DNA from 3 places in the Streptomyces sp. NPDC031554 genome. Region 1 is predicted to be linked to each of the others. Evidence: riboswitches for the same ligand, from Rfam matches in the RefSeq annotation. Region 1 holds a riboswitch; each other region holds the start of a gene.
What was found. Region 1 has a riboswitch for cobalamin ahead of ACZ5FU_RS29255 (energy-coupling factor ABC transporter permease). Riboswitches for the same ligand answer to the same signal wherever they lie in the genome.
Positions count from the first base shown of each region.

Region 1 (4,228 bases):
CACCAGCCCGGCGGCCTGGAGCCGGTCGCACAGGCGGCTCGTGGACGGCGGGGTGGAGGCCAGCGAGTCGGCGAGGGTGCGCAGGTTGATGCCCTCCTGGTGCTCCAGGACGAACAGCACGCGGAGCTGGGACGCGGACGCGGGCGCCGTGGAGGCCCGTCCCCACAGCACTTCCAGCAGCTCCGCGGCCGTCGCGGTCACCCGTGCGACCTGGTCGGGTTCCGGGCGGTGGCGGAAGGCAGTCACGGTCACACTCTCGCAGACACCGGGACGGCCGCCGGCGTACTGGCGGCTCCCCCGCCCCTCGGAACCCCTCGAACCCGCCGCGCCGCTCCGGCGCGCGGGACGCCTCCGGCCGGCGGACCGGCCACAGAGCGAAGGATCGGTGTTACTCCCGTCGTGGTACCCCCCGTCACGAACAGATTCGTCACCGCCGAACGCGCCCTGCGCACGGCGGCACCCCAGGAACTGGTCGAGGCCGTCCGCGGTGCGCTGGTCGAGCAGTACGCGGCGCTCCGCGTCGAGCTGCTCATGGCCGACTACGGCCTGACCGTGCTGCAGCCGGTGGCCGGCCCCCGGGACCGGGAGCCCCTGCCGGTGCACGCCGGCGCCGCGGGCCGCGCGTTCGGCGCGCAGGAGCCGTGCGTCGAGCCGGCCGGGAGCGGGCGGGTGCGGGCGCACCTGCCGGTCTCGGTGCGCGGCGACCGGCTCGGGGTGCTGTCGGTGACGCTGCCCGAGGACGGCGGGGCGCCGGACGTGCTGGGCGAGCTGGCGGAGGTCGCGCAGGTGCTCGGGCACGAGGTGGTCGTGGCCGAGCGGGCCACCGACCTGTACCTGCGGGCCCGGCGCAGGGAACGGCTCACCCTGGCCGCGGAGATGCAGTGGCAGCTCCTCCCGGCCCGCTCCGGCACCGGCCCCGGATACGCGCTCGGCGCCCAGGTGGAGCCCGCCTACGCCGTCCACGGCGACCACTTCGACTGGTCCGCGACGGACGACCGCCTCACCCTGTACGTCAACAACGGCACGGGGGAGGGCACGGAGGCGTCGCTGCTGACGAACCTGGCGGTCAGCGCGCTGCGCAACGCGCGGCGGGCCGGTCTGCCGATCGCCGATCAGGCGGCGCTGGCCGACCAGGCGGTGCACGCCCACCACCGGGGCCGCCGCCACCTGTCGGTGCTGATGCTGGAGGTCGAACTCGCCACGGGACGGGCCCAGGTGGTGGACGCCGGCTCGCCGCGGCTGCTGCGGCTGCGGGCGGGCACCGTCGAACGCGTGCACCTGGAAGCCCAGTTGCCGCTGGGCATGTTCGAGGAGACCGACTACGTGGCACAGCCGCTCCAGGTGGAGCCCGGTGACCGGCTGGTGTTCGTCAGCGACGGCGTCCACGCGGTCGCCCCGTCCGGCGGAAGGACGTACGGGGACACCGCCCTGGCCCGCGCGATCGCCGCCACCCGGCTGCTGCCGGCGGCCGAGGTCCCGTGCGCCGTGCTGCGTGAACTGACGGGGCGCCGCGGCGGGTCCGCGGCGCAGGACGACGCGCTCGTGGTGTGCCTGGACTGGCACGGCCGCTGACCCCGCGGGCCCCGGTCCCGCGCGGCCCCCGGCCGGCCGGTGTGGCGAAACCGACACGGCCGCCGACCGGGGTCCCCACAGCCCCGGCGAGGCCGGTGTGCGCCGGGACGACACCCCGCGTCCGCCGTCCGTGCGCCCCCGTTCCCGCTTGTCACCGCCCCTGTCCTCGCACTACTGTCACCACGCCTTGGTGAACGGGAAATCCGGTGTGATGCCGGTGCGGCCCTCGCCACTGTGATCGGGAAGTCCGGCTCCGGCCCTCACGGGCAGCCACTGGGTCCTCATGGACCCGGGAAGGCGGAGCACGGGCGGTGGTACCCGTCAGCCAGGAGACCGGCCAAGGCGCGTCAACCATCCACGAGGTGCTGGAGAGGGTCTGCTGAGCCATGCACATAGCCGAGGGTTTTCTGCCTCCGGCGCACGCGGTCGCCTGGAGCGTCGCGTCGGCGCCGTTCGTCGTCCACGGAGCCCGGTCGCTCACCCGTGAAGTCAGGGAACATCCCGAGAGCACCCTGCTGCTCGGCGCCTCCGGCGCCTTCACGTTCGTCCTGTCCGCTCTCAAACTCCCTTCGGTGACCGGGAGTTGTTCACATCCCACCGGTACCGGGCTGGGCGCCGTGCTGTTCCGGCCGCCGATCATGGCCGTGCTGGGCACGATCACCCTGCTCTTCCAGGCCCTGCTGCTCGCACACGGCGGCCTGACCACGCTCGGCGCCAACGTGTTCTCCATGGCGATCGTCGGGCCGTGGGCCGGATACGGCGTGTACCGCCTGCTGCGGCACCGCCGCGTGCCGCTGATGGTCGCGGTGTTCGCCGGCGCGTTCGTCGCCGACCTGTCCACCTACTGCGTGACCAGTGTGCAGCTGGCGCTGGCGTTCCCCGACCCGAGCAGCGGGTTCCTCGGCGCGCTCGGCAAGTTCGGGTCCATCTTCGCCGTCACGCAGATCCCGCTGGCGGTGAGCGAGGGGCTCCTGACCGTCCTGGTGATGCGGCTGCTCGTGCAGTCCAGCAAGGGCGAACTGGCCCGGCTGGGCGTGCTGCCGGCCGGGGACCGCACGTCGGACACGACCGGGGCGGTGACCCGGTGAAGCGGAACACGAGGATCAACCTCCTGCTGCTGCTCGCCGTGCTCGCGCTCGCGGTGCTGCCGCTGGCCCTGGGCCTCGGCGACCACAAGGAGCAGCCGTTCGCCGGGGCCGACGGCGAGGCGGAGACGGCGATCACCGAGCTGCGGCCGGACTACGAGCCGTGGTTCTCGCCCCTGTACGAGCCGCCGTCCGGGGAGATCGAGTCGGCGCTGTTCGCCCTCCAGGCGGCCCTGGGCGCGGGCGTCCTCGCCTACTACTTCGGGGTGCGCCGCGGCCGCCGCCAGGGCGAACTGCGGACGCTGGCAAGGCTGGAGCGGGAGCAGGACGGGGCCGACGTCCCGGACGGCACCGACGCCCGGAGCGGTGGCGACGCCCTGAGCGGCACCGAACCGCGGGACGGCGCCGACGCCCGGGCCGGTGCCGAAGCGCGCAGCGGGGCCGCGGGGCCCGACGGCGTGGGCGCGCCCGATCCGGGGAAGTCCTCGCGGGGACGGGTCTGACCGGGCGTGCTGCCGATCGACGCGGCGGCGCACAGCAGCCGCTGGCGCCACCGCCATCCCGTGGACAAGGCCGTGCTGGGGCTCGGCCTCACCCTGCTCGCGGTCTCCCTGCCGCCCTGGCCCGGCGCGGCCCTGGTCCTGCTGACGGCGCTCGCCCTGCTGCTGGGGCCGGCGGGGGTGCCGCCCCGCCGGCTGTGGCGCGCCTACCGGGTCCCGCTGGGCTTCTGCGCGTCGGGCGCGCTCACCCTGCTCGTGCAGGTGGGCGGGCCCGACGGGTTCGTGACGCCGGCCGACGGCGGCCCGGTGCGGGCCGGGGAGCTGATGCTGCGCACCTCGGCCGCCTCGCTCGGCGTGCTGCTGTTCGCGTTCACCACGCCCATGTCGGACCTGCTGCCCCGCCTGGTGAGGGCCGGCGTGCCCGCGCCGGTCGTCGACGTCGCCCTGGTGACGTACCGCATGAGTTTCCTGCTGCTGGACTCGATGCGCCGGATCCGGGAGGCGCAGGCGGCCCGGCTCGGGCACACCGGCCGGGCCGCCGAGTGGCGTTCGCTCGCCGGGCTCGGCGCCACCGCCTTCGTGCGGGCCTTCGACCGGGCGGCGCGGCTACAGGCCGGGCTCGCCGGACGCGGTTACGACGGCACCCTGCGGGTCCTGGTGCCCGAGGCCCGCGTCTCGGCGCGCTTCACGGCGGCCGCGGCCGCCCTCCTGGTGGCTCTGGCCGTCATCGCCCTCGTCCTGGAAAGGCCCCTGTCATGAGCGAGCTGGTCGCCCTGCGGGGTGTCTCCTTCGGGTACGAGGACGGCCCGGCCGTGCTCGAGGACCTCGACTTCACGGTGCGCGAGGGGCGCGCCCTCGCCCTGCTCGGCCGCAACGGCAGCGGGAAGACGACCCTGATGCGGCTGCTCAGCGGCGGACTGCGCCCGCGGACCGGCACGCTGACGGTCGAGGGACGGCCGGTCGGGTACGACCGCAAGGGGCTGACCCGGCTGCGGACGACCGTGCAGCTGGTGGTGCAGGACCCCGACGACCAGCTGTTCGCCGCGTCCGTCGCCCAGGACGTGTCGTTCG
Region 1 is NZ_JBVIKX010000013.1:189,688-193,915, reverse strand. It holds gene ACZ5FU_RS29265 (MarR family winged helix-turn-helix transcriptional regulator) at 1-252, opposite strand, end outside; gene ACZ5FU_RS29260 (PP2C family protein-serine/threonine phosphatase) at 400-1,572, shown strand; cobalamin riboswitch at 1,744-1,928, shown strand; gene ACZ5FU_RS29255 (energy-coupling factor ABC transporter permease) at 1,959-2,660, shown strand; gene ACZ5FU_RS29250 (energy-coupling factor ABC transporter substrate-binding protein) at 2,657-3,160, shown strand; gene cbiQ (cobalt ECF transporter T component CbiQ) at 3,167-3,916, shown strand; gene ACZ5FU_RS29240 (energy-coupling factor ABC transporter ATP-binding protein) at 3,913-4,228, shown strand, end outside.

Region 2 (4,228 bases), on a different contig from region 1:
CGAGGAGAGCTTGCCGATGGTCGGCGTCTCCAGGAACAGGTTCAGGGACTGGGCCTGGTCCAGGTACGGGGTGCGGGCGGCGGCCATGTCGATCAGGCCGCGCTGCGGGATCTCCCACGCCGTGCGGTACAGCGCCCGTACGTCCTCGGGGATCCAGGTGAAGGACTGCACCGAGCCGTTCGCCTCGCGCAGGGCCTCGCGGGTGCGGGCGTCCCAGACGCCCAGCTCCTTGAGGTCGCGCACCAGGTAGGAGTTGACCTGGAGGAACTCGCCGGACAGCGTCTCGCGCTTGAACAGGTTGGAGACCTGCGGCTCGATGCACTCGTACACGCCGGCGATGGAGGCGATGGTGGCGGTCGGCGCGATGGCCAGGAGCAGCGAGTTGCGCATGCCGGTCGCCGCGACGCGCTCGCGCAGCGCCGCCCAGCGCTGCGGCCAGGCGAACTCGACACCGTAGTGGTCCGGGTGCAGTACGCCCCGGGCGGTGCGGGTCTTCTCCCAGGCGGGCAGCGGGCCGTTGCGCTCGGCGAGGTCGGCGGAGGCCTCGTACGCGGCGAGCATGATCCGCTCGGCGATCCGGGTGGACAGCGCCCTGGCCTCGGGCGAGTCGAAGGGCAGCCGCAGCTTGAAGAAGACGTCCTGGAGGCCCATCGCGCCCAGCCCGACGGGGCGCCAGCGGGCGTTGGAGCGGCTCGCCTGCCCGGTGGGGTAGAAGTTGATGTCGACGACCCGGTCGAGGAAGGTGACGGCGGTGCGGACGGTCTCGTCCAGCCGCTCCCAGTCGATGACGTCGGGGGCGCCGGGGGCCGTGTCGACGAACGCCCCGAGGTTCACCGAACCCAGGTTGCAGACCGCCGTCTCGCCGTCGTCGGTGACCTCCAGGATCTCCGTGCACAGGTTCGAGGAGTGGATCACGTGACCCGGTTCCGCGGTCTGGTTGGCGGTGCGGTTGGCCGCGTCCTTGAAGGTCATCCAGCCGTTGCCGGTCTGCGCCAGGGTGCGCATCATGCGCCCGTACAGGTCGCGGGCGGGGAGGGTCCTCCTCGCGAGGCCCGCGGCCTCGGCCGCGCGGTAGGCCGCGTCGAACTCGTCGCCCCACAGGTCGACCAGCTCGGGCACGTCGGCCGGGGAGAACAGGGACCACTGCCCGTCGGCGTCGACCCGCCGCATGAACTCGTCCGGCACCCAGTGCGCCAGGTTGAGGTTGTGCGTACGGCGCGCGTCCTCACCGGTGTTGTCGCGCAGTTCCAGGAACTCCTCGATGTCGGCGTGCCAGGTCTCCAGGTAGACCGCGGCCGCGCCCTTGCGCCGGCCGCCCTGGTTCACGGCGGCGACCGAGGCGTCCAGGGTCTTCAGGAACGGCACGATGCCGTTGGAGTGCCCGTTGGTGCCGCGGATGAGCGACCCGCGCGAGCGGATGCGGCTGTACGACAGCCCGATGCCGCCGGCGTGCTTCGAGAGGCGGGCGACCTGGTGGTAGCGGTCGTAGAGGGAGTCCAGCTCGTCCAGGGGGGAGTCGAGGAGGTAGCAGGACGACATCTGCGGGTGCCGGGTGCCGGAGTTGAACAGGGTGGGGGAGGAGGGCAGGTAGTCCAGCCGGCTCATCAGCCCGTGGAGCGCGGCGACCTCGTCGACGCTCCTCGCCGTGTCGTCCTCGGCCAGGCCGCACGCCACCCGCAGCAGGAAGTGCTGGGGCGTCTCGACGACCTTGCGGGTCAGCGGGTGGCGCAGCAGGTAGCGGCTGTGCAGGGTGCGCAGGCCGAAGTAGCCGAAGCGGTCGTCGGCGTCGGTGTCGACCAGCGCGTCGAGCCGGGCGGCGTGCAGCCGCACGAACGCGGCGGTGCGGTCGGCGATCAGGCCCTCGCGGTGGCCGACGGCGACGGACCCGGTGAAGGAGGTGACGCCCTGCGAGGCGGCCTCGGCGCGGATGCCGATCGTCAGCAGCCGGGCGGCCAGCCGGGAGTAGGCGGGGTCCTCGGAGATCAGGCCGGCGGCCGCCTCCGTGGCCAGCTCGCGCAGCTCCGCCTCGTCCGCCCGCGCGGACCGGCCCCGCAGGGCGGCGGCGGCGACCCGGCCGGGGTCGGTGTCGGGGAGGTCGGCGGTCAGTTCGGTCAGGGTCCGCAGCAGCGCGGCTCCGGGACCGTCGGTCTCCGGGGCCGCTGAAGCCGGTTCGGCTGGCGCGATGGTCACGTGGGGCTCTCCCTCGCTCGGCGGGGCCTTGCGCAGAGCAGGGGGCAGCACACGAGCGCGGGGGCGCGTCGCGTCCACCGGCCCATTCCGCGAGGCCCGGACGTCAGGGCACCCGAGCCGGACGGACCGGGTGCGCTGCCGGCAGGTGCTCGGACTGACCGTGCGGGCGCGCATGGAGGGGCGCGCACACGAGTACACCGTTGCGGGACAGTTCCGGATTCGCACCGGATTCCCCTGCGGCGACAGCGAGCATGAGCATACATCTTGTGCCGGGTCGCCGCGCGACCCCCAGATGTTGTGTCGGACCGGCTTCGCAGCGTCAACTCCGTGAGGACGTGGGCCCGTCCCGGCGGCACGGGCGCCTACGCCGACGGGCCGCCGGGGACATGCCCCGGCGGCCCGCTGCGGGATCTCGAAGACGCCTCAGTGCCCCGCGGCCGTCCCCGCGGTCGCCGGCGGCAGTTCCACCTGGACGCCCGGGTCGCCGGCGTCCGCCGTGTAGTCCGACGGGGACGTCTCGTCGACGCCCTCCGGGGCCTTCAGCGCCTTCAGGACGAAGGTCAGCGCCACCGCCACCACCACGTTCAGCACGAACGCCGTCAGGCCGATGTAGCCGATCTCCCCGATGCCGGGGATCTCCTTCGACGAGCCGCCGAAGTGCGCCTGCGTCGGGGAGGCGACGCCGTACGCCGCGACCGTGCCGTAGACCATGCCGACGGCCCAGCCGCCCAGCAGGGCCCAGCGGTGGAACCAGCGGGTGAACAGGCCGCCCACCAGGGCCGGGAAGGTCTGCAGGATCCAGATGCCGCCCAGCAGCTGGAAGTTGATGGCGACCGTCTTGTCCATGGTGAGGACGAAGACCAGCGCGCCCACCTTCACCAGCAGCGAGACCAGCTTGGAGACGCGGGTCTCCTCCTTGGGCGTGGCGTCCGGCTTGATGAAGTCCTTGTAGATGTTGCGGGTGAACAGGTTCGCGGCCGCGATCGACATGATGGCGGCCGGTACCAGCGCGCCGATGCCGATCGCCGCGAAGGCCACGCCCGCGAACCAGGCCGGGAACATGTCCTCGAAGAGCTGCGGGATCGCCAGCTGGCCGTTGGTGACCTTCACCCCGGCGGCGATCGCCATGAAGCCCAGCAGGGCGAGCAGGCCGAGCATGAGGGAGTACAGCGGCAGGATCGTGGTGTTGCGGCGGATCACGTCACGGCTGCGCGAGGACAGCGTCGCGGTGATCGAGTGCGGGTACATGAACAGCGCCAGCGCGGACCCCAGCGCCAGCGTGGCGTACGTCCACTGGCCCGCCTCGGCCGGGGCGAGCGCCCCGCGCGGCTTGCCGGTCGCCGGGTTGGTCTGCGCGAAGGCGTCGCCCGCCTTGGCGAAGACGTCGTCGAACCCGCCGAGCTTGATGGGGATGTAGATGATCGCCACCGCGATGACGAGGTAGATCAGCGCGTCCTTCACGAACGCGATCAGCGCGGGCGCCCGCAGACCCGACGAGTAGGTGTACGCCGCCAGCACGCCGAAGGCGATCAGCAGCGGCAGGTCCTTGACGAACCAGTTGGTGTTCTCGCCGCCGCCGACGCCCATCACGTCCAGCACGGCCTGGATGCCGACGAGCTGGAGCGCGATGTACGGCATGGTGGCCAGGATGCCGGTGACGGCCACGGCCAGGGACAGCCCCTTGGAGCCGAACCGGCCGCGCACGAAGTCCGAGGTCGTCACGTACCCGTGCCGGTGCGACACCGACCACAGGCGTGGCAGGAACGTGAAGATCAGCGGGTAGACGAGGATCGTGTACGGCACCGCGAAGAAGCCCGCCGCGCCGGCCGCGTAGATGGCCGCCGGGACCGCCACGAACGTGTAGGCGGTGTACAGGTCGCCGCCGAGCAGGAACCAGGTGACCCAGGTGCCGAACGACCGGCCGCCCAGGCCCCATTCGTCGAGGCTGTGCTCGTCGGCGGCCTTGCGCCAGCGCGCGGCCAGGAAGCCCATGACCGTGACGGCCAGGAAGAAGAAGATGAAGACGGCGAGTGCGACG
Region 2 is NZ_JBVIKX010000001.1:530,825-535,052, reverse strand. It holds gene ACZ5FU_RS02300 (ribonucleoside-diphosphate reductase subunit alpha) at 1-2,190, opposite strand, end outside; cobalamin riboswitch at 2,314-2,449, opposite strand; gene mctP (monocarboxylate uptake permease MctP) at 2,614-4,228, opposite strand, start outside.
Region 2: linked by a shared signal. The riboswitch ahead of ACZ5FU_RS02300 (ribonucleoside-diphosphate reductase subunit alpha) and the one ahead of ACZ5FU_RS29255 (energy-coupling factor ABC transporter permease) in region 1 are both predicted to bind cobalamin.

Region 3 (4,228 bases), on a different contig from region 1:
GTCCGCCAGCCCGCGCTCCCGCAGCCACTCCAGCGCGCGCACCGTCCCGCGGGTCCCGGGGATCACCACGAGGTCGGCGTCGGCCAGTTCCTCCGGCCGGTCCACGAACCGCACGACGACGCCCGGCTCGGCGGCCAGCGCGTCCACGTCGGTGAAGTTGGACATCAGCGGGACCGCGCAGACGGCGACCCGCAGCACGTCCTCGCCGACGGGCGGGGCGGTGTTCGACTCCCGGACGGTACCGCGCAGCGACACCCGCAGTCCGTCCTCCTCGTCGATGCCGAGGCCGTGCCGGAAGGGCAGGACGCCGTAGGTGTGCCGCCCGGTGAGCCCGTGGAGCATGTCGAGCCCCGGTTCCAGCAGGCTCACGTCCCCCCGGAACTTGTTGACCAGGAACCCCGCGACCAGTGCCTGGTCCTCGGGGGAGAGCAGCGCGACGGTGCCGAAGAAGGAGGCGAAGACCCCGCCGCGGTCGATGTCGCCGACGACGAGCACGGGGAGCCGCGCGTTGCGGGCGATCCCCATGTTCACGATGTCGGTCCGCCGCAGGTTGATCTCGGCGGGACTGCCCGCCCCCTCACAGATCACCGCGTCATACGTGCCCCGCAACTCGGCGAGACAGTCGAGGACGGTCCCGAGGAGTTCCTCCCGCCGTCCGCCGCGCAGCCCGCCCCTGGAGGACGATCCGCCGGGCTCCCCGGGCCTCCCGGGCTCCCCGGTCTCCCCGAAGAAGCCGCGCGCGCTCATCTCGCCGACCGGCTTGCCGAGCAGCACGACCTGGCTGCTCCGCTCGCCGCCCGGCTTGAGCAGCACCGGGTTCATCAGCGCCGTCGGCTCGATGCGGCAGGCCTGCGCCTGCATGGCCTGCGCGCGCCCGATCTCGGCGCCCTCGCGGGTCACGAACGAGTTGAGGGACATGTTCTGCGCCTTGAAGGGCGCCACCCGGACGCCCTGCCGCACCAGCCACCGGCAGATCCCGGCCGTGACGACGCTCTTGCCGGCGTCCGAGGTGGTGCCGGCGACGAGGAGACCCCCGCTCATGACGTACGCCCCTTCACTCCCGCCGCGAGGATCCTCGCGGCGACGACGCGCGCGGCGACGGTGGCGCCGAGCGCGAGCAGGCCGACGCGGCGGGAGAGCCGCGCGGCACGTTCGATGTCGCGGGCCTCGACGGGCCGCCCCCGCCCGCCGTTCAGCACGGGCCGGTGCTCGACGCGTCCGCCGTACGACAGCGTCCCGCCCAGCCGCACCCCGAGGGCGCCGGCGAACGAGGCCTCCACGGGACCGGCGTTGGGGCTGGGATGCCTGCGCGCGTCGGCCCGCCAGGCCCGCACCGCCCCGCGCGGATCGTCACCGGCGACGGCGGCCAGGACGGCGGTCAGCCGTGCCCCCGGCCAGCCGGCGACGTCGTCGAGCCGGGCCGACGCCCATCCGAAGCGCAGGTGGCGCGGCGAGCGGTGGCCGACCATGGCGTCCAGGGTGTTGACGGCCCGGAACCCGAGCAGCCCCGGCACGCCGCCGACGGCCCCCCACACCAGGGCGCCCACGACCGCGTCGGAGGTGTTCTCGGCGACGGACTCGACGACCGCGCGGGCGATCCCGTCGGCGTCCAGGGACTGCGGGTCCCGCCCGCACAGGTGCGGCAGCCGTGCCCGCGCGGCCTCGACGTCCCCCGCCTCCAGGGCCCGCCCGACGGTCCGGGCCTCCCGTACCAGCGAGGTCCCGCCGACGACGGCCCACGCGGCGGCTGCGGTCAGCGTGACGGAGGCGGCGGGGGAGCGGCGTGCGGCACGGGCGGCGAGGGCCCCGAGGGCCACGGCGCCGCCGGCGCACACGGCGGTGTGCAGGGCGCCCCACCCGCGGTGGTCCCGCCACAGCACCCGCTCCACGCCGGCCGCGGCCCGCCCGAACACGGCGACCGGATGCCCCCGGCGCGGATCGCCGAGGAGCAGGTCCCCCAGGAGGCCGGCGGCGGCACCGTACGCGTAGTGGCGATCGGTACCCATCGGCTCAGCCGGCCGACGGGCCGGGCAGTGACCTGGTGCTGTACCTCGAACGGCAGCCGAGCATGGCGGTATGTCCTCACTCAGGGTGTCCACGCCCTGGTTCGACGAGACCGGCGACGAGAGTTCCTGGCTCCCGGGGGGGTCTACCCCGGTGACAGTGGCGGGACCGCGCCGGATTCACACCGGCTTCCTCCTGCGTCGCCGTACATGGCCCCGGAAGTCCACCACGGGCCCGGAACGGCCGTCAACTCGCTGTTGACCTGCGACGGGACAGTGTGCAGAACCCCACAGGCCGCCGGCCCCCGCACATCGCCGGTCACGGCCGCCACGCGCGCGTGGGGCGCGGGACGGTGGTCCGTCCCGCGCCCCACGCGCGTGTGTGTGCCGTCCGGTCAGACGATGATCAGCGAGATCCCGTAGGCCACCGCCCCGGCGCAGGCTGCGAAGCACGCGTACGCGCCGGTGACGGCCAGGGTGGCGGAGCCGCCCCGGGCCACGGCCCGCTCGCGGTGGGAGAGGCCCATGATGCCGAGGGTGAACAGGGCCACGAGGGCCACGGTGACGACGAGACTGACGCCGAAGACGGAGCCGAGAGCCGCCCAGTCGATCTTCATGCTGCTTCTTCCTTCGTACCGGTGGGGGCCGGACTCAGACGGTGGTGACGGTGGGGGCGGCCGGCGGGGCCGGCTCCGCCGGGGCGGGGATGGTGGCCGTGAGGTCCTCGGTGACCGTGCCCGCCGGGGGCGGGGTCACGGCGGCGATCGCGGTGGTGACCACGCCGGCCGGCTCGTCGTCGACGACGTTCGTGTGGTCGACGACCTCGCGCCGCGAGATCTTCCAGATCGCCGCGCTGGAGGCGATGAGGAACACCGCGACGAGCGCCGTGCCCCAGCTGCCGAAGCCGGTCACGTACTCGGCGAGGGCGCCGACCAGGGCCGCGGCCGGCAGCGTCAGGCCCCAGGCGACGAACATCCGGGTGGCGGTCGACCAGCGCACGACGCCGCCCTTGCGGCCCAGGCCCGCGCCCATGACCGAGCCGGAGACCGAGTGCGTGGTGGAGAGCGAGAAGCCCAGGTGGGAGGAGGCCAGGATGACGGTGGCCGCGCTGGTCTGGGCGGCGAAGCCCTGCTGCGGCTGGAGGTCGGTCAGGCCCTTGCCCATGGTGCGGATGATGCGCCAGCCGCCGAGGTAGGTGCCGAGCGCGATCGCCAGGCCCGCGGACAGGATGACCCACAGCGGCGGGTCGGAGTCGGGGGCGACGGCGCCGCCGGCGACCAGGGCGAGGGTGATGATGCCCATCGTCTTCTGCGCGTCGTTGGTGCCGTGGGCGAGCGAGACCAGGCCGGCGGAGGCGATCTGGCCGGTTCGGTAGCCCTTGGCGGCGGCCTTGCCGTCGGCCTTCCTGCCCAGCGAGTACGACAGCCGGGTCGCGAGCATCGCCGCGACGCCCGCGACGATCGGCGCCGCGACCGCCGGGATCAGGACCTTGGTGACGAGCACGTCGCCGTGGACCGCGCCGGCGCCGGCCGAGGCGATGGTGGCGCCGATCAGACCGCCCATCAGGGCGTGCGAGGAACTGGACGGGAGTCCGACCAGCCAGGTCAGCAGGTTCCAGAGGATCGCGCCGACCAGGGCGGCGAAGATGACCTCGGGGCGGATGCCGGTCTCGTCGACGAGACCCTTGGAGATCGTGTTGGCGACCTCCACGGAGAGAAAGGCGCCTACAAGGTTCAGGACGGCGGACATGGCCACCGCCACCTTGGGCTTGAGCGCACCGGTCGAGATGGTGGTGGCCATCGCGTTGGCGGTGTCGTGGAAACCGTTCGTGAAATCGAACGCGAGTGCGGTTACTACCACAATCGCGAGGATCAGCGAGAAGCTTTCCATTTACCCAGGCAATCGTTCGAAGTCATTGGCTGGATGAACGTAGGTAACCCGGGTGAACGGAAGGTGAACTGGGACGGGCATCGTGGTGTCCACAATCGGCGATGTCGATTCCGCTTCGTCGCGACGCCCCGGACGCCGCACGGGTCCGGGTCCCCGCCCCCCGTTCCCGACGGCCCCGCGGGGCCGTCGAGGAGACGTTCGTCACCTGGCAGGATCGCGGCATGGCAGAGCAGCGAAGCGACACCGGCGACGGCCTCCACGACCTCCGCGGTGAGGAGGTCGCGCACGCCTGGGAACAGCTCGTGGCGACGGCCCGCCGCACCGTCGCAGACGGG
Region 3 is NZ_JBVIKX010000009.1:53,181-57,408, reverse strand. It holds gene ACZ5FU_RS23085 (cobyric acid synthase) at 1-1,041, opposite strand, end outside; gene ACZ5FU_RS23080 (cobalamin biosynthesis protein) at 1,038-2,006, opposite strand; cobalamin riboswitch at 2,108-2,247, opposite strand; gene ACZ5FU_RS23075 (hypothetical protein) at 2,399-2,620, opposite strand; gene ACZ5FU_RS23070 (inorganic phosphate transporter) at 2,655-3,893, opposite strand; gene ACZ5FU_RS23065 (class II aldolase/adducin family protein) at 4,115-4,228, shown strand, end outside.
Region 3: linked by a shared signal. The riboswitch ahead of ACZ5FU_RS23080 (cobalamin biosynthesis protein) and the one ahead of ACZ5FU_RS29255 (energy-coupling factor ABC transporter permease) in region 1 are both predicted to bind cobalamin.